Regions from separate parts of the Pseudomonas sp. SP16.1 genome, predicted to be linked through region 4. Evidence: predicted binding sites of a transcription regulator. Region 4 holds the regulator's gene; each other region holds the start of a gene.
The links. Region 4 encodes sigma-54, which starts transcription at its own class of promoters, with help from an activator protein. Its sites were predicted from a motif close to ANTGGCATNNANNTTGCTNT; they were not measured.
Positions count from the first base shown of each region.

Region 1 (5,277 bases), 770 kb from region 4:
TTCCACCTCCTGCACCTTGCCGCCGCGGGCGAGGAACTCCTCCATCGCCCTGGCCAACGCGTCGCGTTCCTTCTGCTTGGCCTCGATGCTCGGCAGCTCGTCGACTTCGACGGCCTTGGCCTTGCTCTTCTTGCCGCTGGCTACGGCCCCGCCGTCGCCCTCGTCGTCGCCGCTGTCGCCGTCGTCGGCAGCCGCCAGCTCCTCACCGTCGTCCTCGTCGGCTCCGTCCAGGTCGTCTTGTTCCAGGTCTTCGTCGCTCATGTTCAACCTCATGACTTGCGAAAAGCAGGTTAGTTATAGCCCAGTCGCGCAGCCTTCACTGCCCGAGCGGAAAAAATTCAAATGGCCTCGCCATGCAGGGTCGCCAGCACCCGCCGCACGCCGCCATGGTCGCGGTGCTCGCCGAGATAGATGCCCTGCCAGGTGCCGAGCGCCAGGCGCCCGTCCTGTATCGGCAGCTGCAGCTGAACGCCCAGCAGGCTGCTCTTGAAGTGCGCCGGCAGATCGTCCGGGCCTTCGTCGTCGTGTTCGTATCCGGCCTCGCCCTGGGGTGCAAGGCGATTGAAGAAACGCTCGAAATCACGGCGCACCGCGGGGTCGGCGTTCTCGTTGACGGTCAGCGACGCCGAGCTGTGCTGCAACCACAGGTGCAACAGACCGATACGCAGGTCTTTCAGTTCCGGCAAGGCGCCCAGCACTTCCTCGGTGACCAGGTGGAAACCGCGGCTGCGCGGGCGCAGGCTGATGACGCGTTGCTGCCACATCCTCGATTGCTCCCGATGGCTCCAGCGCGCGCATTCTAGCGCGCCGCCAGAAAAAACAAAGGGCGCCCGTAGGCGCCCTTTGCGATTTACCGGAGCGTCACTTGTTGGTGAATTCCGGGTAGGCCTCCATCCCGCATTCGGCGAGATCCACGCCCTCGTACTCTTCCTCTTCGCTGACGCGCAGGCCCATCACCGCCTTGATGATGCTCCAGACGATCAGGCTGGCGACGAAGACCCAGGCGAAGATGCAGCCGATACCCAGCAGCTGGGCGCCCAGCGAGGCGTCGCCGTTGGTCAGGCACACCGCCAGCAGGCCCCAGATGCCGACCACGCCGTGCACCGAGATGGCGCCGACCGGGTCGTCGATCTTCAGCTTGTCCAGGCCGAGGATGGAGAACACCACCAGCACGCCACCGACGCCGCCGATCAGGGTCGCCTGCAGGGCGCTGGGGGTCAGCGGCTCGGCGGTGATAGCCACCAGGCCGGCCAGGGCGCCGTTCAGGGCCATGGTCAGGTCGGCCTTGCCGAACAGGATGCGCGCCACGATCATCGCCGCGATCAGGCCGCCGGCGGCGCCCATATTGGTGTTGACGAACACCTGGGCCACGGCGTTGGCGTCCTCGATGGTGCTCATCTTCAGCTGCGAGCCACCGTTGAAACCGAACCAGCCCATCCACAGGATGAAGGTGCCGAGGGTGGCCAGCGGCAGGTTGCAGCCGGGAATGGCGTTGACCTGACCGCCCGCGCCGTACTTGCCCTTACGCGCACCGAGCAGCAGCACGCCAGCCAGTGCGGCGGCGGCACCGGCCATGTGCACCACGCCGGAACCGGCGAAGTCGAGGAAGCCGGCTTCGTTGAGGAAACCCGAGCCCCACTTCCAGAAGCCCTGAACCGGGTAGATGAAGCCGGTCATGACCACGGCGAAGGCGAGGAAGGCCCACAGCTTCATGCGCTCGGCCACGGCGCCGGAGACCACCGACATGCAGGTCGCGGCGAACACGATCTGGAAGAAGAAATCCGAACGGGACGAGTAGTAGGGCGCATCGTCGCCACCGGCGAGCACCGACTCGACGCTGTTCTCGTCGCCGATCAGAAAGCCCAGGCTCGGCAGGATGCCGCCTTCCGGGCTGGAGTACATGATGTGGTAACCGATCACCAGGTACATCACGCTGGCGATGGCGTACAGGGCGATGTTCTTGGTGAGGATCTCGGTGGTGTTCTTGGCGCGCACCAGGCCGGATTCGAGCATGGCGAAACCTGCCGCCATCCACATCACCAGGGCACCGCAAATCAGAAAGTAGAAGGTATCGAAGCCGTACTGCAATGCAGTCAATGCTGTGTTGTCCATTTTTCACCTCTTGCCGGCGCTTATAGTGCGCTGTTCGGTTAAGACGCCCGGGTTGGCTCCGGTCGCGTTCCGCATGCTTTACAGGTAATTGCCACGCTCGGTCTGGATCGCTGATACCGCCCCTGCGGCAACGCGGCCAGGCATGCCCATCACTAGGGGGAGCGCGAGACCTGAAAGGGTCAGGCACAGCTGGGTGGCGAGGTGCTCGCCAACCCCGGCACTCGTCCTCGAACGCGGCGCAGCGCCGAAAAACGGGGACAAAAGGGCTCCTAGCCCTGCGAGAATTCGCAGAGTCATGGGTTTACTCCTGGGGCGTTGGGTTCGGAGGCTTAGATCGCGTCGGTATCGGTTTCGCCGGTACGGATACGGATCGCCTGTTCCAGGTTGACCACGAAGATCTTGCCGTCACCGATCTTGCCGGTGTTGGCCGCCTTGGTGATGGCCTCGATGACGCGGTCGAGCTGATCGTCGGCGATGGCCACGTCGATCTTCACCTTGGGCAGAAAATCGACCACGTACTCGGCGCCGCGATACAGCTCGGTGTGGCCCTTCTGCCGACCGAAGCCCTTGACTTCGGTGACGGTGATGCCCTGCACGCCGATCTCCGACAGCGACTCGCGCACGTCGTCCAGCTTGAACGGCTTGATGATGGCAGTGACTAGCTTCATGAAACTTTCTCCCGTGTAAGGTGACTTGCCCCAGGAATTGCGAACCCGGCTCAAGTCTAAGCGCAGTGTCTGGCTTTTGTAATGCACCGACCGCCCCATCCCGGCAATGGCCGATGCGCACCAACCGCTCCCGACGAAACACGCCTGCGCTCCGTCTAACGCACCGGTACTGCATCGGTGCATGCGTCGCTAGGCCCTAAGCAGAAAGCTTGCCAGTTCCCCTAAAAACGCCGCGCTTCAAGGCCTTAGCCCATTTCCTGGTCGCCGAGGCGGTGTTTCGCCAGGCGCCACCGCACAAACTTGGTGCGGCATGCGCCCTGGCAGTGCTCAAAAATTGTGCGACACGCCGGCAAACGCCCCGCCATCGCCCCCGTGCTACACTGCCGGCCGTCTGTATCCGGAACCCGATCATGCTGCCGCCCAAAGCCCTGCTCGACACCCTCAGTAGCCACGCCTCGCGCCTGTTCGGCGGCGACAGCCCGCTGCCGCGCGCGGAACTGGAAGCCCAGTTCAAGGCCCTGCTGCAGAGCGGTTTCAGCAAGCTGGAGCTGGTCAGCCGCGAGGAGTTTGACAGCCAGATGGTGGTACTGGCGCGTACCCGCGCCCGCCTGGAGGCGCTGGAAGCCAAGGTTGCCGAGCTGGAAGCCAAGCTCAACCCGTCCGCCGACTGAGCCAGAGCGCCTGTTCGTTCCTCAGCGAACCAGCGCCAAGCCGGCGGGATCGATCAAGGAGTGATCATGTCCCTGGCCATCGTCCACAGCCGCGCCCAGGTCGGCGTCGAAGCCCCGGCCGTCACCGTCGAGGCGCACCTGGCCGGCGGCCTGCCGGCGCTGACCCTGGTCGGCCTGCCGGAAACCGCGGTCCGAGAAAGCAAGGACCGCGTGCGCAGCGCCATCCTCAACGCCGCCTTCGACTACCCCAACCGTCGCATCACCCTCAATCTGGCACCCGCCGACCTGCCCAAGGACGGCGGACGCTTCGACCTGGCCATCGCCCTGGGCATTCTCGCCGCCAGCGGCCAGGTGCCGGCCGCCGCCCTGCAGGACTGCGAGTGCCTCGGCGAACTGGCGCTGTCCGGCGAGGTCCGCCCGGTGCAGGGCGTGCTGCCGGCCGCACTGGCCGCCCGCGCCGCCGGACGCACATTGCTGGTGCCGGCGGCCAATGCCGAGGAAGCCAGCCTGGCCTCGGGGCTGACGGTGATCGCCGTCGATCACTTGCTGCAGGTCGCCGCGCACTTCAACGGCACGGCGCCGATCGCGCCCTATGAGGCGCAGGGGCTGCTGCGGCAGAGCCTGCCCTATCCGGACCTGGCCGAGGTGCAGGGCCAGCTCGCGGTAAGCGCGCCCTGCTGGTGGCCGCCGCCGGCTCGCACAACCTGCTGCTTAGCGGCCCGCCAGGCACCGGCAAGACCCTGCTGGCCAGCCGCCTGCCCGGGCTGCTGCCGCCGCTGGACGAGAACGAGGCGCTGCAGGTGGCGGCGATCCACTCGGTGGCAAGTCACGCGCCGCTGCAGCACTGGCCGCAGCGACCGTTCAGGACGCCCCATCACAGTGCTTCGGGGCCGGCGCTGGTCGGTGGCGGCAGTCGCCCGCAGCCCGGCGAGATCACTTTGGCGCATCAGGGCGTGCTGTTCCTGGACGAGCTGCCCGAGTTCGACAGAAAGGTCTTGGAAGTGCTGCGCGAGCCATTGGAGAGCGGTCATATCGTCATCGCCCGGGCCCGCGACAAGGTGCGTTTCCCCGCGCGCTTCCAGCTGGTGGCGGCGATGAACCCCTGCCCCTGCGGCTACCTGGGCGATCCGAGCAACCGCTGCCGCTGCACCCCGGAGCAGATCCAGCGCTACCGCGCCAAGCTGTCCGGGCCGCTGCTCGACCGCATCGACCTGCACCTGACCGTGGCGCGCGAAAGCACCGCCCTGCAGGTGCCGACCCAGGACGGCGAAAGCACCGCGCAGGCCGCCGCCAAGGTGGCGAGCGCCCGCCAGCGCCAGCTGCAGCGTCAGGGCGTGGCCAACGCCTTCCTCGACCTGCCCGGGCTGCGTCGCCACTGCGCGCTGAACGAGGCCGACCGTCACTGGCTGGAAAACGCCTGCGAACGCCTCGGCCTGTCGTTGCGCGCCGCGCACCGGGTGCTCAAGGTGGCGCGCACCCTGGCCGACCTGGCGGACGAGGAGCAGATTGCCCGCGCGCATCTGGCCGAGGCGCTGCAGTATCGGCCTGGGATGGGATGAGCGCTTGCCACTAGGCCGTGCGCACCAAGGAACGCGGTACCAGCCCCTTGCCCTACAACCGCTCCACCTCCGGCAGGCGCATCGCCGCCACCTCGGCCAGCAGGTAGTCGCGCAGCCTTTGCAGGCGTGCCTGGGCGCGGTGCGTCCTGGGCCAGACCAGGTAGTAGCTGTCGCCGCTGCAGACCGCCTGCCGCCAGGGCAGGCCGAGGCGGCCGACCTGCACGTCCTCGGCCACCATCAGCAGATCGCCAATCGAAACGCCATAGC
Region 1 is NZ_JBQYFZ010000001.1:4,201,457-4,206,733, forward strand. Features, by position in the region: gene sutA (transcriptional regulator SutA) at 1-261, opposite strand, end outside; gene ACUTAF_RS19850 (secondary thiamine-phosphate synthase enzyme YjbQ) at 339-764, opposite strand; gene ACUTAF_RS19855 (ammonium transporter) at 862-2,112, opposite strand; gene glnK (P-II family nitrogen regulator) at 2,442-2,780, opposite strand; gene ACUTAF_RS19865 (accessory factor UbiK family protein) at 3,191-3,451, shown strand; partial or broken gene ACUTAF_RS19870 (YifB family Mg chelatase-like AAA ATPase) at 3,518-5,010, shown strand; gene ACUTAF_RS19875 (LysR substrate-binding domain-containing protein) at 5,063-5,277, opposite strand, start outside.
Region 1: a site for sigma-54 is predicted at 2,978-2,997, ahead of glnK (P-II family nitrogen regulator). Genes of this name have one in related genera too.

Region 2 (5,277 bases), 670 kb from region 4:
CCGAGACGGTGTCCTCGAGCATCGAGCAGACCTACCGCGCCCGTCACCCGGTGTTCGCCACCGTGTTCCAGCAGGCCCAGGGCGGCGACCGCGGCTCGTTGTTCGCCGAGCAGGACGAGGCCGGCCGCGGCGTGCAGGTGCTCGGCGTGGTCGAGGACCAGAGCAGCCTGATGCCGCGCTACGAGCCGGACCATCCGGCGGCCGATGCCGGCGGCTACGTGTACTACCCCAACGTCAACGTGGTCGAGGAGATGGCCGACATGATCTCCGCCAGCCGCGCCTTCCAGACCAACGTGGAAATGATGAACACCGCCAAGCAGATGCTGCAGCGCGTGCTGACCCTGGGTCAGTAAGGCATTCAAAGGGAGCCAGGCATGACTACGGTAAGCGGCACCAGCTCGGTACTGGATCAGTACCAGATCAAGCAGGACAACACGCAGAACAAGGATCTCGGCAAGAACGAGTTCCTCAACCTGCTGGTGGCCCAGCTGAACAACCAGAATCCGCTGGAGCCCCAGGGCAATGGCGAGTTCATTGCCCAGCTGGCGCAGTTCAGCAGCCTGGAGGGCATCGAGAAGCTCAACACCAGCATGGAATCGATGCTGTCGTCCTATCAGTCGTCGCAGGCGCTGCAGGCGTCGTCCCTGGTGGGGCGCAAGGTGATAGTGCCGACCGAGAAGGCGGTGGTCGATACCGGCGAGAGCTTCAAGGCCAGCCTGGTATTGCCGGTCACCAGCAGCAACGTCTACGTCAACGTCTACGACAACGCGGGCGCGGTGGTCAGGCGCATCAACCTGGGCGAGCAGGCCGCCGGCAACGTCAGCTTCATCTGGGACGGCAAGGACGCCAGCGGCAACCTGATGCCGCCGGGTACCTACAAGTTCGAGGCGCAAGCCACCTATGACAACGAGACCAAGGGTCTCTACACCCTGCTGCCGGCCAACGTCGACAGCGTCACCTTGGGTGGTAGCGAACTCATGCTCAATCTCGCCGGTCTCGGCAGCGTCGCGCTTTCGCAAGTACAAGTGATCGGCCAATAACTATTGCCGCCGGCAGTTCCGGCAAAGGAGTCCTCCATGGCGTTCAATATTGGTCTCAGTGGTCTGCGCGCCGCGACCAGCGACCTCAATGTCACCGGCAACAACATTGCCAACGCCGGCACCGCCGGCTTCAAGATGTCGCGCGCCGAGTTCGCCGACGTCTATGCCGCCTCGGTGCTGGGTTCCGGGTCCAACCCGCAGGGCAGCGGCGTGCTGCTCGGCAACGTGTCGCAGCTGTTCAACCAGGGCAACATCAACTACACGCAGAACGCCCTGGACCTGGCGATCAATGGCAACGGCTTCTTCCAGGTCAGCAACAACGGTGCCTTGAGCTATACCCGTGCCGGCTACTTCGGCACCGACCGCGAAGGTTTTTTGGTCGACAACTTCGGCTACAACCTGCAGGGCTACACGGTGGATGGCAGCGGCAATCTGCAGACCGGCGTGGTCGGTGACCTGCAGATCCAGACCGCCAGTCAGGAGCCGCAGGCGACTTCGAGCATGGCCCAGGTGTTCAACCTCAACTCGACCAACAGCGCGCCGGTCACCACGCCGTTCGATGCGACCGACCCGACCACCTACAACTCCTCGACCTCGACCAACATCTACGACTCGCAGGGCAATTCCCACGTGCTGACGCAGTACTTCGTCAAGACGGGCTCCAACAGCTGGGATATGCAGGTGCTGATCGACGGGCGCAGTCCGGGCGATGCGGCGCAGGAGCCGCCGGTTCCGGCGGTGATTCCGCTGGAGTTCAGTGCCGCGGGTCAGCTCGATACGGACGCGCTGGATGCCGCCACCTTGCCGGCGGGCTTCAGCTCGGACAATGGCGTCATCAGCTACGCCGGCTGGGATCCGGCGGGGCTGGACACCTCGGGGGCCACTCCGGTCTGGGGGCCTAACGGCGCCGCTACTCCCAGTCCGTTCACGGTGGACCTGCGCGGCTCTACCCAGTTCGCCAGCTCCTTCGCCGTCAACAGCGTCAGTCAGGACGGCTACACCACCGGCCAGCTGGCCGGCCTGGAGATCGACGACACCGGGATGATCTTCGCGCGCTACACCAACGGTCAGTCCAAGGTGCAGGGACAGATCATCCTGGCGAGTTTCGCCAACGTGCAGGGTCTGACTCCGGTGGGCAAGACCCAGTGGGTGCAGTCCTTCGAGTCCGGCGAGCCGGTGCGCAACCCGCCGCGTTCCGGCACCCTGGGGGCGATCCAGTCCGGCGCGCTGGAGGACTCCAACGTCGAGCTTTCCGATCAGCTGGTCAACCTGATCGTCGCCCAGCGCAACTACCAGGCCAACGCCAAGACCATCGAGACCGAGAGCGCCGTCACCCAGACCATCATCAACCTGCGTTGATAGGTCTCGTCCGGCAAAGCGGCAAGCCAGTCTTGCCGCTTTGCCGTTGTGGCGCCGGCAAGCATTCGCCGCCGCCATCTTTCCGACTGTCATGATTTCAAATTAAGTCCTTAACAATCAGCTGCTTAGGGTGTTTATTCGGATTTGGCACGGCACTTGCTGCATGGCATGCAAAGAGCCACGGGCGACAGGCCCTCTCGGAGAACCACCATGGACAAGCTGCTGTACGTCTCCATGACCGGCGCGCACAACAACACCCTGGCCCAGCGTGCGCACGCCAACAACCTGGCCAACGTCTCCACCTCGGGTTTTCGCCGCGACTTCGAACAGGCGCGTTCCATGCCGCTGTTCGGCGACGGCTATCCGGCGCGCGTGTATGCCATGAGCGAGCGCCCGGCCACCGATTTCCGCCCCGGCTCGCTGCAGGAAACCGGGCGCGACCTCGACGTGGCGGTCGGCGGCAAGGGCTGGATCGCCGTGCAGGCGGCCGATGGCAGCGAGGCCTATGTGCGCACTGCCAGCCTGAACATCGATGCCCTCGGCGTGCTGCGCACCGGCAACGGTTTGCCGGTGATGGGCAATGCCGGGCCGATCGCCGTGCCGCCGGAGCAGAAGGTGGAGATCGGCCAGGACGGCACCATCAGCATTCGCGCCCTCGGCGAGGACCCCAACGTGCTGGCCGAGGTCGACCGCATCAAGCTGGTCAATCCGGACCCCAAATCGCTGGAGAAGGGCAGTGATGGCCTGATCCGCCTCAGGGGCCAGGCCGAGGCGCCGGCCGATGCCACGGTGCAGGTGACGTCGGGCTTTCTCGAGTCGAGCAACGTCAACGCCGTCGAGGAGATGACCGCGATCCTCTCGCTGTCCCGCCAGTTCGAGTTGCAGGTGAAGATGATGCGTACCGCCGAGGACAACGCCTCGTCCATGGCGCGGGTTTTGCAAATTAGCTAGTTATCAGCACGCGGCGCCATGAATCCGGCGCCCGAGGAGATTCGATATGCTTCCGGCACTGTGGGTCAGCAAGACCGGTCTGTCCGCCCAGGACATGAACCTGACCACCATTTCCAACAACCTGGCCAACGTCTCCACCACCGGCTTCAAGCGCGACCGCGCCGAGTTCGAGGACCTGCTGTACCAGATCCGTCGTCAGCCGGGCGGCCAGTCCAGCCAGGACAGCGAGCTGCCCTCCGGGCTGCAGCTGGGTACCGGGGTGCGCGTGGTCGGCACGCAGAAGATCTTCACCGCAGGCAGCCTGCAGACCACCGAGCAGCCGCTGGACATGGCGGTCAACGGCCGCGGCTTCTTCCAGGTGCTGCTGCCCGACGGCACCGTTTCCTACACCCGCGACGGCAGCTTCCACCTCGACTCCGACGGGCAGATCGTCACCTCCAGCGGCTTCGCCCTGGAGCCGGCCATCGTCCTGCCGGCCGAGGTGCGCACCTTCACCGTCGGCGAGGACGGCACCGTGTCGGTAACCACCGCCGGCAATCCGCAGCCGCAGATCATCGGCAACATCCAGTTGGCCGACTTCGTCAACCCGGCCGGCCTCGAGGCCATCGGCAACAACCTGTTCCTGGAGACCGGCTCCAGCGGAGCGCCGCAGGTCGGCAACCCGGGCCTCAACGGCCTCGGCACCACCCTGCAGAACACCCTGGAGAACTCCAACGTCAGCGTGGTGGAGGAGCTGGTGAACATGATCACCACCCAGCGCGCCTACGAAATGAACTCCAAGGTGATTTCCACCGCCGATCAGATGCTGTCCTTCGTGACGCAGAACCTCTGATCCTTTCTTGATTTCGTTGTGAACGCCGCGAGGTAGTGGTCATGAACCGGCAAATATTCTGTTTCCCCCTGTTGGCCGGCCTGCTGCTCGGCAGCGGCTGCGTGGCGCCGACAGCCAAGCCGGACGATCCCTATTACGCCCCGGTGTTGCCGCGCACGCCGCTGCCGGCGGCGCAGAACAACGGCTCGATCTACCAGGCCGGCTTCGAGAATGGCCTGTACGACGACCGCAAGGCCTTCCGCGTCGGCGACATCATTACCATCACCCTCAACGAGCGCACCCAGGCCAGCAAGAACGCCAACAGCGATATGGAGAAGGACAGCAGCGCCAACATGAGCATGGGCGCCCTGTTCGGCGGCGGTGTATCGGCAACCAATCCGCTCACCGGTGGCCGCATGACCCTGGACACCGAGTTCTCCGGTTCGCGTGATGCCAGTGGTTCCAGCCAGGCGGGGCAGAGCAACAGCCTGTCCGGCTCGATCACCGTCACCGTCGCCGAGGTGCTGCCCAACGGCATCCTCGCCGTGCGCGGCGAGAAGTGGATGACCCTCAACACCGGCGACGAGCTGGTGCGCATCTCCGGGCTGGTTCGCGCCGACGACATCGCCACCGACAACACCGTGGCCTCGACCCGGGTGGCCGATGCGCGCATCACCTATTCCGGCACCGGCGCCTTCGCCGACGCCAGCCAGCCGGGCTGGCTGAGCCGCTTCTTCCTCAGCCCGATGTGGCCGTTCTGAGCGAGGCTGTACTGATGAAATCCTGGCTGGCCCACGTTCCTTCTTCGGCTGCGAGTCGCCTGGCGCAGTACTGCGCGCGCTTCGTCGGCACGGGCTCCGCACGCGCGGCCTTCGCCGTCGCGCCGGCTCGCCCGCGCCATCCGCTGCTGTCGGCGTTGCGTCCGGCAACCAAGGCGCAGCCGCTGCAGGGCGCCTCCTGCCGCCGGCAATTCGCCGCCGCCCACCGCGGCTATCGCCGCCGTGGCGCCAACGACTGGCTGCTGCTGGCGACCCTGCTGGCGTGCCTGCTGCTGAGCCTGCCGACCCAGGCCGAGCGACTCAAGGACCTGGCCTCGATCCAGGGCGTGCGCAGCAA
Region 2 is NZ_JBQYFZ010000001.1:2,762,119-2,767,395, reverse strand. Features, by position in the region: gene flgC (flagellar basal body rod protein FlgC) at 1-353, shown strand, start outside; gene flgD (flagellar hook assembly protein FlgD) at 375-1,040, shown strand; gene flgE (flagellar hook protein FlgE) at 1,077-2,399, shown strand; gene ACUTAF_RS13325 (flagellar basal body rod protein FlgF) at 2,610-3,350, shown strand; gene flgG (flagellar basal-body rod protein FlgG) at 3,397-4,182, shown strand; gene flgH (flagellar basal body L-ring protein FlgH) at 4,224-4,922, shown strand; gene ACUTAF_RS13310 (flagellar basal body P-ring protein FlgI) at 4,937-5,277, shown strand, end outside.
Region 2: a site for sigma-54 is predicted at 2,543-2,562, ahead of ACUTAF_RS13325 (flagellar basal body rod protein FlgF). Genes of this name have one in related genera too.

Region 3 (5,277 bases), 700 kb from region 4:
CGTCCGCGGACGATGCGGTCCTGGCTGGTCAGATCGTACTGCTTGACGCTGCCCGGTTCGGCGGAGTCCTCGGTATCGACCAGGCCGTCGTCGACGCCGTGCAGCAGCGCGTCGATCTCGTCCTGGGACAACAGGTCTTGCACGGCCATGTTCGCTCCCGGCTACTGCAATACGAAATTGGTGAACAGCACCTGCTCGACCACGGTGCCGCCGGTTTCCTGCTGGGCCAGCTCCTGCACGCTGGCCAGCGCCTGCTGCAACAGCATCTCCTTGCCCAGGGGGGTGCGCAGAGCGGCGAAATCCTGACCGGCGAGCAGCATCACCAGGCGATTGCGCAGCACCGGCATGTGCACCTTCAGCTTGTCCATGGCGGCGGCGTCGCGGCTCATCAGCGCCATGCTCAGCTGCAGGTAGCGGGTGCGCCCCTGATAATTGAAATTGACCACGAAAGCCGGCATCAGCTCCTGGTAGAGCGCCGCCTGACGCACCGGCGCCGCGCTGCTGGCGGCCTCGGCCGGCTCGGCCTGGTCACCCTTGCTCAGAACGAACCAGGTGCCGCCGATGGACAGGCCAACGGCCAACAGCAGGCCCAGCACGAGCAGGATGATGAGCTTGAGCTTGCCCTTGCCGGGCGCCGCGCCCTCACCAGCTGCCGCTGCCTTTGCCGTCTCTTTCTTCGCCATGCCAATAATCCGTCGCTGTCGGAGTTCTTTCCGCTATCAATGCGTTGAGAGCAAGTGTTATGCCAGCAAATCAGCAAGCTTGTCTAACCGGCCTTTGCCTCTGGGCTGCGGATTTAACAGCGACGCGCCGGCGCTGTCACCCAAAATGCGCTCGCCCGGATGGCCTGCCGGCCACCCGGGCGAATCCCGGTGTAACGAACCAGTCTCGGCGGCGGCGTCAGGCGTAATAGTCGATCAGCCCGCGCCCTGCGCTCAGGCGCTCGCCGCGCGGGTCCTGCTGCACCGCGCCGATCATCTCCTCGCCGAGGCCCGGTCCATCGGCGCCGCGCGAGCCGCCCCGAGCGCCCTCCCCCTGCCCCTGCCAGCCACGGCTGAGCGATTGATCGGAGACGTTAGCGTCCGCCAGATTCATGCCCTGCTGGGCGAACAGCTCGCGCAGGCGCTGCATCTGCCCTTCGAGCGCGTCGCGCACCCCGGCATTGGGGCTGGCGAAGGTCACCTGGGCCTGATCCTGCGACAGGTTCACCCGCACTTCCAGACGCCCCAATTCGGCAGGATCGAGCTGGATCTCGGCCGATTTGAGGTTCTGGCTGGACAGCCACATGACCCGGTCGACCACCGCCTCGCTCCAGCCACCCTGCTGCATCGCCACCGGCTGTCCGGGCACCAGCGGCAGACGCGAGGGCGCACCGGCCTGCTGGTTGAGCGCCTGGGTCAGGGCGTTGAGCTTGCTGACGAACTGATCCGGACGACTGGGCTGCACGCTGTCCTTGAGGCTCTCGAGGGCGTCCTTGGGCAGATCCTCCAGGGCAAGCTCCAGGTTCGCCTCGGGACCGGGTTTGGATTTTTCCTCGCCCTTGCCCATCGCCGCCATGGCGGCAGCGAAATCCGAGCTGGTGGCGACGCGCAGGCTCCTGCTCGCCCCCTCCGGCTCGGCCTCGCCCTGCGCCTCGGGCGCTTGCGACAGCAGCGCCAGCGGATCGAGCCCTTCCTGCTCGAGCACCGGTTCGGCATCCTCCGCGGCGACGAACGGATCGGCGCTGGCCAGCACCGGCGTGGCCGCGCCCAGGGCCGGAGCGGTGGCGGACAGCTCCTCCACGGGCGTCTGGCTACCGCCCAGGGCCATGGCCAGCAGGGGATCGAGCTCTTGCTCTGCACTCTGGCCTTCGGCCGGCAAGGAATTGCCGGCCGCGGCAAGGTCCGACGCCTCGCCGGCCGTTTCGGCGCTTGCCGCCGGCTCGCCAGTGGCTGACACCGGACGCTCCTCGGCGGGCTTGGCCGAGGGGCCGGCACGTTCGGCGGACTTGCTCTGGCGCTCCTTGGCATAGACCTCGGCAAAGCCAGAAGCCTCGTTCCTGCTGGGCTCCGGCGCTTTCGCCGGCTGCTTCGCTTTGCTCTTCACCTCAGGCGTGGCCTGCAGGCGTAGATCGGGCATCGCGGACATGGACGCTCTCCGTCTGATGGGTCGTTGACGGTACTAGAGCAAAGGATGGGCCAAGTCGCGCAACAGGTCTGCGCATGCGGGTGACCGGTGCCCTGCCAGCGCCGCTGGCAGGAGCGGCCTACCCGTACTCAGGCGCGATAGCGCTGGCGCTCGGACTTGAACAGGATGCGCACGATGGCGAACTCGCGCTCGACCTGTTCGATCAGCGCCGGCGCCAGTTCCAGCATCTCGCGCCGGCCGGCGTCCTCGAGCTGCTTGCACAGGCCGGCCAGCAGCACCGCGCCCATGTTGCTGCAACTGCCCTTGAAGCTGTGCGCGGCCAGGCGCAACGCCTGGGCATCGCCGTCCCGCTCGGCCTGGTGCAACAGGCGCAGGCGCTCCTCGGAGTCGGCCACGAAGGTATCGAGCAGAGTCGGGTATTCGTCTTCCATGACATCCTGCAGCGCTGCCAGGACGGCATCATCGAGGTGGATATCGGACACCGGGTCACTCCCTGAACGTCGAGGCTCGGATTATGCCCCAGCGGACCAGCAAAACTCCACGCTGACGCCCTGGCCGTCGGCGCTGCAGCCGAACGCATCGCTGAGCTGGCGCACCAGGGCCAGGCCCCGGCCGCACAGCGCCTCGTCCAGCGCAGCGACGACGGCGGAGGGATCGAAGCCGGGACCACTGTCCTCGACCCGAACGACCAGCCGCCCGCCGCCCTCCTCCGGCAGCAACCGCAGATGAAAACGCACATAGCCGTCGCTCAGCGCCGCCAGGCGCAGGCGCCGCTGCCGGTAATACTCGGCAAAACCGCGGGCATCGCGCTTGAGCGCCGAGTCCAGGCCCATCACCCCATGTTCCAGGGCGTTGGAATAGAGTTCGGCCAGCACGGTGTAAAGCTCGCCGCCACGCGGGCGCAGGCCCTGCACCTCGAGCAGCAGCTGCAACAGGAACGGTAACGGATTGAAGTGGCGCAGGCTCTGCGCGCGAAACTCGAAGCTGGCCGACCAGTCCAGCGGACTGCTCTGCCCGCTGTCGGCGAAGGCCAAGGGCCGCGGCCCCTCGGCGTCCTCGGCGGGACCGACCTGGAGCATGCTGACGTCATCCTGCACCTCGCCGCGGAACTCCAGCAGCGCCTGCTGGATCTCCTCGAACAGCGCCTGCGGCTGCCGATTGGCGTCCAGCAGCGCCAGCAGACGCGCCTCGCCGAACAACTGGCCCTGCTGGTCGCGCGCCTCCAGCACGCCGTCGGTGAGCAGGAAGATGCGATCGCCCGGGGCCAGCGGGTAGACCTCGCAGCGGTCGCTGAACGCCGCCGGTTCGAGGATACCCAGCGGCAGGTGGCGCGACACCAGGGCCTGGCGCGGCCGGCCGTCGCCGTGCAGCAGATGGCCGTCCGGCAGGCCGCCGTTCCACACTTCGAGAAGGCCGCGGTGGCTGCTGATATTGAGCAGCGTGGCGCAGCAGAACACCCCCACCGGCAGGATGCGTTTGAGCTTGGCGTTGATCTCGCGGAGGATCTCGGCCAGGGCATGGCCCTTGGCGGTCATGCCGTAGAACACCTCGGCCAGCGGCATGGCGCCGATGGCCGCCGGCAGTCCATGGCCGGTGAAGTCGCCGAGCATCACGTGCATGCCGCCGGAAGGCTTGTAGGCGGCGAGCAGCAGGTCGCCGTTGAACAGCGCGTAGGGCGATTGCAGATAACGGATGTTCGGCGCGCCCAGGCAACCGGAATGCGCCACCTTGTCGAACACCGCCTTGGCCACCCGCTGCTCGCGCAGCAGGTGTTCATTGTGCCGGGCGATCAGGTCGCGCTGCTGCACGACGGTCGCCTGCAGGCGGCGCAGGCGGTCCATGGCGCCGATCTTGGCCTCGAGTATCACCCGGTTGTAGGGCTTGGCGAGAAAATCGTCGCCGCCGGCCTCCAGGCAACGCACCAGCGCCTCGCCCTCGGTCAGCGAGGTGAGAAAGATGATCGGCACCAGCGCCTCGCCGGCCTGCTGCTTGATCCTGCGCGCCGCCTCGAAACCGTCCATCACCGGCATCAGCGCATCCATCAGCACCAACTGCGGGCGCTCCTGCTCGAACAGCGCGACCGCCTCGAGGCCGTTGCTGGCGGTGAGCACGCGGTGGCCCTGGCGACTGACGATGGTCGACAGCAGCATGCGATCGGCCGCGTTGTCCTCGGCGATCAGAATCGACAGGCGCTCGGCCATGGTCAGTTGATCTGGAACAGCTGCTCGAAGTTGGAGATCGCCAGGATCTTGCGCACGTCGCTGCTGCAGTTGCGCAGGCGGATCTGCGCGGCATCGCCGCCGGCATGGTCGCGCAGCAGCAGGAGCATGCCCAGCGCCGAGCTGTCCAGGTAGCTGGTGTCCTGCAGATCGACCACGTAACGCTTGGGAGTGATGTTGACGCGCTCGTAGGCGTCACGAAATTCCTGGTGGGAAGCGAAGTCGAAGCGTCCTCGAATCGCGATGGTCAGCTCTTGCCCGTCGATCGACGGTTGCGAGGTGATGGCCATGTCCTGCTCCTTTGGTTGACGGCGTGGATCGCGGCGTACGCTCCAAGGTGTAGCACCTGACCTGCCGCGCGACAACCTCGGTTCAGCGCTCGCCGCGCTCTACCAGGCGCTGCGCCAACTCGTCGAGCAGCTTCTGCTCGCGCTTGTCCTCGGCCAGGCGCGCCTCGTCGATGTAGCGCTGCACCAGCTTGCGCAGGCCCTCCAGGCGCGCATGGCGCTGCTGCCAGACGGCGCGCACCTTCTGCAGATTGGCCCGATGCCAGTGGAGGCTCTGCTGCTGCTGACCGATGGCGACCTCGAGCTGCGAGAGAAAACGCTGGTAGGTCATCAGCCACTGGCCGGAGACGCCCTTGCTGCCCTCGCTGATCCACTGCTGCTGGTAGTCGCCACGAAAGCGTTCCAGTTCGCCCAGCTTGGCCTCGGCCTGGCTGACCAGCCCCTGGCAATGACCGAGCTGCAGCGCCGCCTCGCGCTCGGCCTTCTCCGCCATGTTCACCACCGGCGCCAGACGCGCCGCACGACTCGCCGCCATGGATCAACCCGCCCCCTGGCCGGGCGCAGCCGGGTTGAAGACGCCCGCCAGCTGCTGCTGACTGCCCTGCAACGGCTCGCTTTCATGCAGGCCCTGGCGCAGATAGCGG
Region 3 is NZ_JBQYFZ010000001.1:2,735,408-2,740,684, forward strand. Features, by position in the region: gene fliM (flagellar motor switch protein FliM) at 1-149, opposite strand, end outside; gene fliL (flagellar basal body-associated protein FliL) at 162-683, opposite strand; gene ACUTAF_RS13195 (flagellar hook-length control protein FliK) at 901-2,127, opposite strand; gene ACUTAF_RS13200 (Hpt domain-containing protein) at 2,256-2,609, opposite strand; gene ACUTAF_RS13205 (SpoIIE family protein phosphatase) at 2,640-4,328, opposite strand; gene ACUTAF_RS13210 (STAS domain-containing protein) at 4,331-4,636, opposite strand; gene fliJ (flagellar export protein FliJ) at 4,719-5,168, opposite strand; gene fliI (flagellar protein export ATPase FliI) at 5,172-5,277, opposite strand, start outside.
Region 3: a site for sigma-54 is predicted at 2,163-2,182, ahead of ACUTAF_RS13195 (flagellar hook-length control protein FliK). Genes of this name have one in related genera too.

Region 4 (5,277 bases):
CTCACCGACGGCCGCCTGTACTTCCTCGAAGACGGCAGCGAATTCAAGACCTTCAACACCCTCGACGGTCACGGCATCAAGATGCTGATCGCCTCCGGGGTGCGCACCGCCATCATCAGCGGGCGCAAGACCCCGGTGGTCGAGCGCCGCGCGAACAACCTCGGCATCCAGCACCTGTTCCAGGGCCGCGAGGACAAACTCGTAGTGCTCGACGGCCTGCTCGCCGAACTCGACCTCAGCTACGAACAGGTCGCCTACCTGGGCGACGATCTGCCGGACCTGCCGGTGATCCGCCGGGTCGGACTGGGCATGGCCGTGGCCAGCGCCGATCCCTTCGTGCGCCAGCATGCCCATGGCACCACCCAGGCGCGCGGCGGCGATGGCGCCGCGCGGGAATTCTGCGAACTGATCATGCGCGCCCAAGGCACGCTGGATGCGGCCCAGACCGCCTACCTGTAGAGCATCCCATGCCGCGTAAAGCCCTCAACTACCTGATCTTCGCCCTGATCGCCGTCCTTGTCGCGGCGCTCGGCTACTGGAACATCGCCCCCAACGGCGACCGCCAGGCGCAATCGACGGACAGCGACAACGCCATCGACTTCTATGTCATCGGCGCGCGCACCGTGCAGTTCCAGGACGACGGCAAGCTGCACTACCGCATGAGCGCGGACAAGCTCGAGCACGTCAAGGCCAGCGACGTCACCCTGGTCAGCCAGCCGAAGCTGGACCTGTACCGCGGCAGCGACCTGCCGTGGAAGGTCACCAGCCAGCGTGCCGAGGTCTCCCCCGGCGGCGTCGAGGTGGAACTGATCGACGACGTGCGCATCGCCCGCACCGACGCCAAGGGCCGCCCGACCATCATCACCAGCAGCCGCATGACCGTGATTCCCGACAAGGAATATGCGCAGACCCAGCAAGCCGTTAGAATCGTCGCGGCCAACGGGGTGACCACGGCACAAGGAATGAAAGCGTATTTGAACGACGGCAGGATGCTCCTGCAGTCCAACGTAAGAGGCCAGCATGAGGTTCGTTAACACCCTCCCCCTGATTCTCAGCCTAGGCGCCGCATTGGGAAGCGCGGCTGCCTGGGCACTGCCATCGGATCGCGAGCAGCCGATCCGCATCCAGGCCGATAGCGCCGAACTGGACGACAAGCAGGGCGTGGCGGTCTACCGCGGTGACGTGATCATCACCCAGGGCACCCTGAAGATCACTGGAGACACAGTGACCATCACCCAGACCGCCAGCGGCGACATCGACGTGTTCACCTCGGTGGGCAAACCGGCCTATTACGAGCAGAAGCCGGCGGTGGACAAGGAAATCGTCAAGGCCTACGGCCTGACCATCCAGTACTTCTCCAGCAACGAGCGCATCGTGCTGATCGATCAGGCCAAGGTGATCCAGGAAGGCAACACCTTCGAAGGCGAGAAGATCGTCTACGACACCCAGCGCCAGATCGTCAACGCCGGCCGCGCCACCGGCACCAACGTCAGCGTGCCGCGCCCGCGCATCGACATGGTCATCCAGCCGAAGAACAAACCCGCGGATCAGCAGGCAGAGCAGTAATGGCCATTCTCAAAGCCCAACACCTGGCGAAGAGCTACAAGGGGCGCCAGGTCGTGCGCGACGTCAGCCTGAGCATCGAGAGCGGGCAGATCGTCGGCCTGCTCGGCCCCAACGGCGCCGGCAAGACCACCTGCTTCTACATGATCGTCGGCCTGGTACGCGCCGACCAGGGCCGCGTGCGCATCGACGATCTCGACGTCAGCCACCAGCCCATGCACGGCCGCGCCCGCGCCGGCATCGGCTACCTACCGCAGGAGGCCTCGATCTTCCGCAAACTGTCGGTGGCCGACAACATCATGGCCATCCTTGAGACACGCAAGAACCTGGATCGCGCCGGCCGCCAGGCGGAGCTGGAGAACCTGCTGCAGGAGTTCCATATCCACCATATCGCCGACAGCCTCGGCATGAGCCTGTCCGGCGGCGAACGCCGCCGCGTGGAAATCGCCCGCGCGCTGGCCACCAACCCCAAGTTCATCCTGCTCGACGAACCCTTCGCCGGCGTCGACCCGATCTCGGTGGGCGATATCAAGCAGATCATTCACCACCTCAAGACCAAGGGCATCGGCATCCTGATCACCGATCACAACGTGCGCGAAACCCTGGATATCTGCGAAACCGCCTATATCGTCAACGACGGGCAGCTGATCGCCGAGGGCGATGCCGAGACCATTCTCGCCAACCAGACGGTCAAAGAGGTTTACCTGGGCCACGAATTCCGCCTGTAGGTCGCCCGCTATTTCACTACAGAAATATGGCAACCCCTAGGCAAAGCCGAGAAATTCAGGCATATAATTTGCTTCCTGGTGGCGCCGCGGCGCCCTGTAGTGGAAGGCGTAAACCGCCGGTGAATTAAGGTCTGCAATGAAACCATCGCTAGTCCTCAAGATGGGCCAGCAGCTGACGATGACGCCGCAGCTGCAACAGGCTATCCGCCTCCTCCAACTGTCGACCCTGGACCTGCAACAGGAAATCCAGGAGGCACTGGAGTCCAACCCCATGCTCGAGCGCCAGGAAGACGGCGACGACTTCGACAACAGCGATCCCATGGCCGACGGCGCGGAGAGCGCCGCGCCGACGCCGAGCAAGGAAGACAGCTACCAGGAAAGCGCTCCGACGGTCGACAACCTGGAAGACGGCGAGTGGAACGAGCGCATCCCCAACGAGCTGCCGGTCGACACCGCCTGGGAAGACGTCTACCAGACCAGCGCCAGCAGTCTGCCGAGCAATGACGACGACGAGTGGGACTTCACCACCCGCACCTCCAGCGGTGAGAGCCTGCAGAGCCACCTGCTCTGGCAACTCAACCTGGCGCCGATGTCGGACAAGGACCGGCTGATCGCCGCCACCCTGATCGACTGCATCAATAACGACGGCTATCTGGAAGAAACCCTCGAGGAAGTCACCGACTCCTTCGACCCCGAACTGGACATCGAACTGGACGAAGTGGAAGTGGTGCTGCACCGCATCCAGCAGTTCGAGCCGGCCGGCATCGGCGCCCGCGATCTGCGCGAGTGCCTGCTGCTGCAACTGCGCCAGCTGCCGGCGAGCACGCCCTGGCTGAGCGAGGCCCAGCGCCTGGTCGGCGATTACCTGGAGCTGCTCGGCAGCCGCGACTACGCCCAGCTGATGCGGCGCATGAAGCTCAAGGAAGACGAGCTCAAGCAGGTCATCGAACTGATCCAGCGCCTCAATCCCCGTCCCGGCTCGCAGATCGAATCCAGCGAGCCGGAATACGTAGTGCCCGACGTCATCGTACGCAAGCACAACGACCGCTGGCTGGTGGAGCTGAACCAGGAGGCCATGCCGCGCCTGCGGGTCAACCCGCAGTATGCCGGCTTCGTCAAACGCGCCGACTCCAGTGCCGACAACACCTTCATGCGCAACCAGTTGCAGGAGGCGCGCTGGTTCATCAAGAGCCTGCAGAGCCGCAACGAGACGCTGATGAAGGTCGCCACGCAGATCGTCGAGCACCAGCGCGGTTTCCTCGACTATGGCGACGAGGCGATGAAGCCGCTGGTCCTGCATGACATCGCCGAGGCGGTGGGCATGCACGAGTCGACCATCTCGCGGGTCACCACGCAGAAATTCATGCACACCCCGCGCGGCATTTACGAGCTGAAATACTTCTTCTCCAGCCACGTCAGCACCGCCGAAGGCGGCGAATGCTCGTCCACCGCGATCCGCGCCATCATCAAGAAACTGGTCGCCGCAGAAAACGCGAAAAAGCCGTTGAGCGACAGCAAGATCGCTGGTTTACTGGAGGCACAAGGCATCCAAGTCGCCCGTCGGACGGTCGCCAAATACCGCGAATCCCTCGGCATAGCGCCCTCCAGCGAACGCAAGCGACTGATGTGACCCAGATCAGCTGGAAGCGGGGGCTTCCAGGCCAAAGTGTTCCGGTGGCGGGTCGCCCAAGACCCGTCTCTTACACAAGGCAACAAGGAGAAAGCGGTATGCAAGTCAACATCAGTGGACATCAGCTGGATGTGACCGACGCCCTGCGTGACTATGTCGGCGAGAAACTGGGCCGACTGGAACGCCACTTCGACAAGATCACCAACGTTCAGGTGACCATGGAGGTCGAAAAGCTCAAGCAAAAGATCGAAGCCACTCTGCACGTCGCCGGCGGTGAGGTCGTCGCCAACGCCGAACACCAGGACATGTACGCCGCCATCGATCTGTTGGCCGACAAACTCGACCGTCAACTCATCAAGCACAAGGAAAAGCAGCTCGAACGCCTGCAAGGCGCCACGGCCCGCTGACATTCCCCATCCATGATCCGACTTGAAAACATCCTGACCCCCGGCCGTTCCCTGGTGAACGTGCCGGGTGGCAGCAAGAAGCGCGTGCTCGAGCAGATCGCCAATCTGGTGGCGCGCGATCTGCCCGACCTCGACGCGCAGGACATCTTCGAAAGCCTCATCGCCCGCGAGAAACTCGGCTCCACCGGTTTCGGCAACGGCATCGCCATTCCCCACTGCCGCCTGGCCGGCTGCACCGCGCCGATCAGCGCGGTGCTGCGCCTGGACAGCGCGGTGGACTTCGACGCCATCGACGGCGCCCCGGTCGACCTGCTGTTCGTCCTGCTGGTGCCGGAAGCGGCCACCGACGCCCACCTCGAACTGCTGCGCCAGATCGCCAGCATGCTCGATCGCCAGGACGTGCGCGAACGCCTGCGCCAGGCCCCGGTCGGTGAAGATCTCTATCAGGTGGTCGTGGACATCCAGAACGGTCGATAAACATGCGCCTGATCATCGTCAGCGGCCGCTCCGGCTCGGGCAAGAGCACCGCCCTCGATGTGCTTGAGGACAACGGTTTCTACTGCATCGACAACCTGCCCGCCGGTCTGTTGCCAGACTTGGCGGAACGCGCCCTGCTCAACACCGAGATGCTGCTGCCGCAAGTGGCGGTATCCATCGACGCGCGCAACCTGCAGAGCCATCTGCGGCGCTTCCCCGAGCTGCTGGAGCAGGTGCGCCAACGCAACATCCACTGCGATGTGCTCTACCTCGACGCCGACGACGAAACGCTGCTCAAGCGCTTTTCGGAAACCCGCCGGCGCCACCCGCTGACCGACGAGCACCGCTCGCTGGCCGAGGCCATCGCCGACGAAACCCAGGTGCTGGCGCCCATCGTCGATCTCGCCGACCTGAAGATCGACACCACCCACCTCAACCTTTATCAGCTGCGCGATAGCCTCAAGCTACGCCT
Region 4 is NZ_JBQYFZ010000001.1:3,431,703-3,436,979, forward strand. Features, by position in the region: gene ACUTAF_RS16405 (KdsC family phosphatase) at 1-459, shown strand, start outside; gene lptC (LPS export ABC transporter periplasmic protein LptC) at 468-1,034, shown strand; gene lptA (lipopolysaccharide transport periplasmic protein LptA) at 1,021-1,566, shown strand; gene lptB (LPS export ABC transporter ATP-binding protein) at 1,566-2,291, shown strand; gene ACUTAF_RS16425 (RNA polymerase factor sigma-54) at 2,428-3,921, shown strand; gene hpf (ribosome hibernation-promoting factor, HPF/YfiA family) at 4,020-4,328, shown strand; gene ptsN (PTS IIA-like nitrogen regulatory protein PtsN) at 4,341-4,805, shown strand; gene rapZ (RNase adapter RapZ) at 4,808-5,277, shown strand, end outside.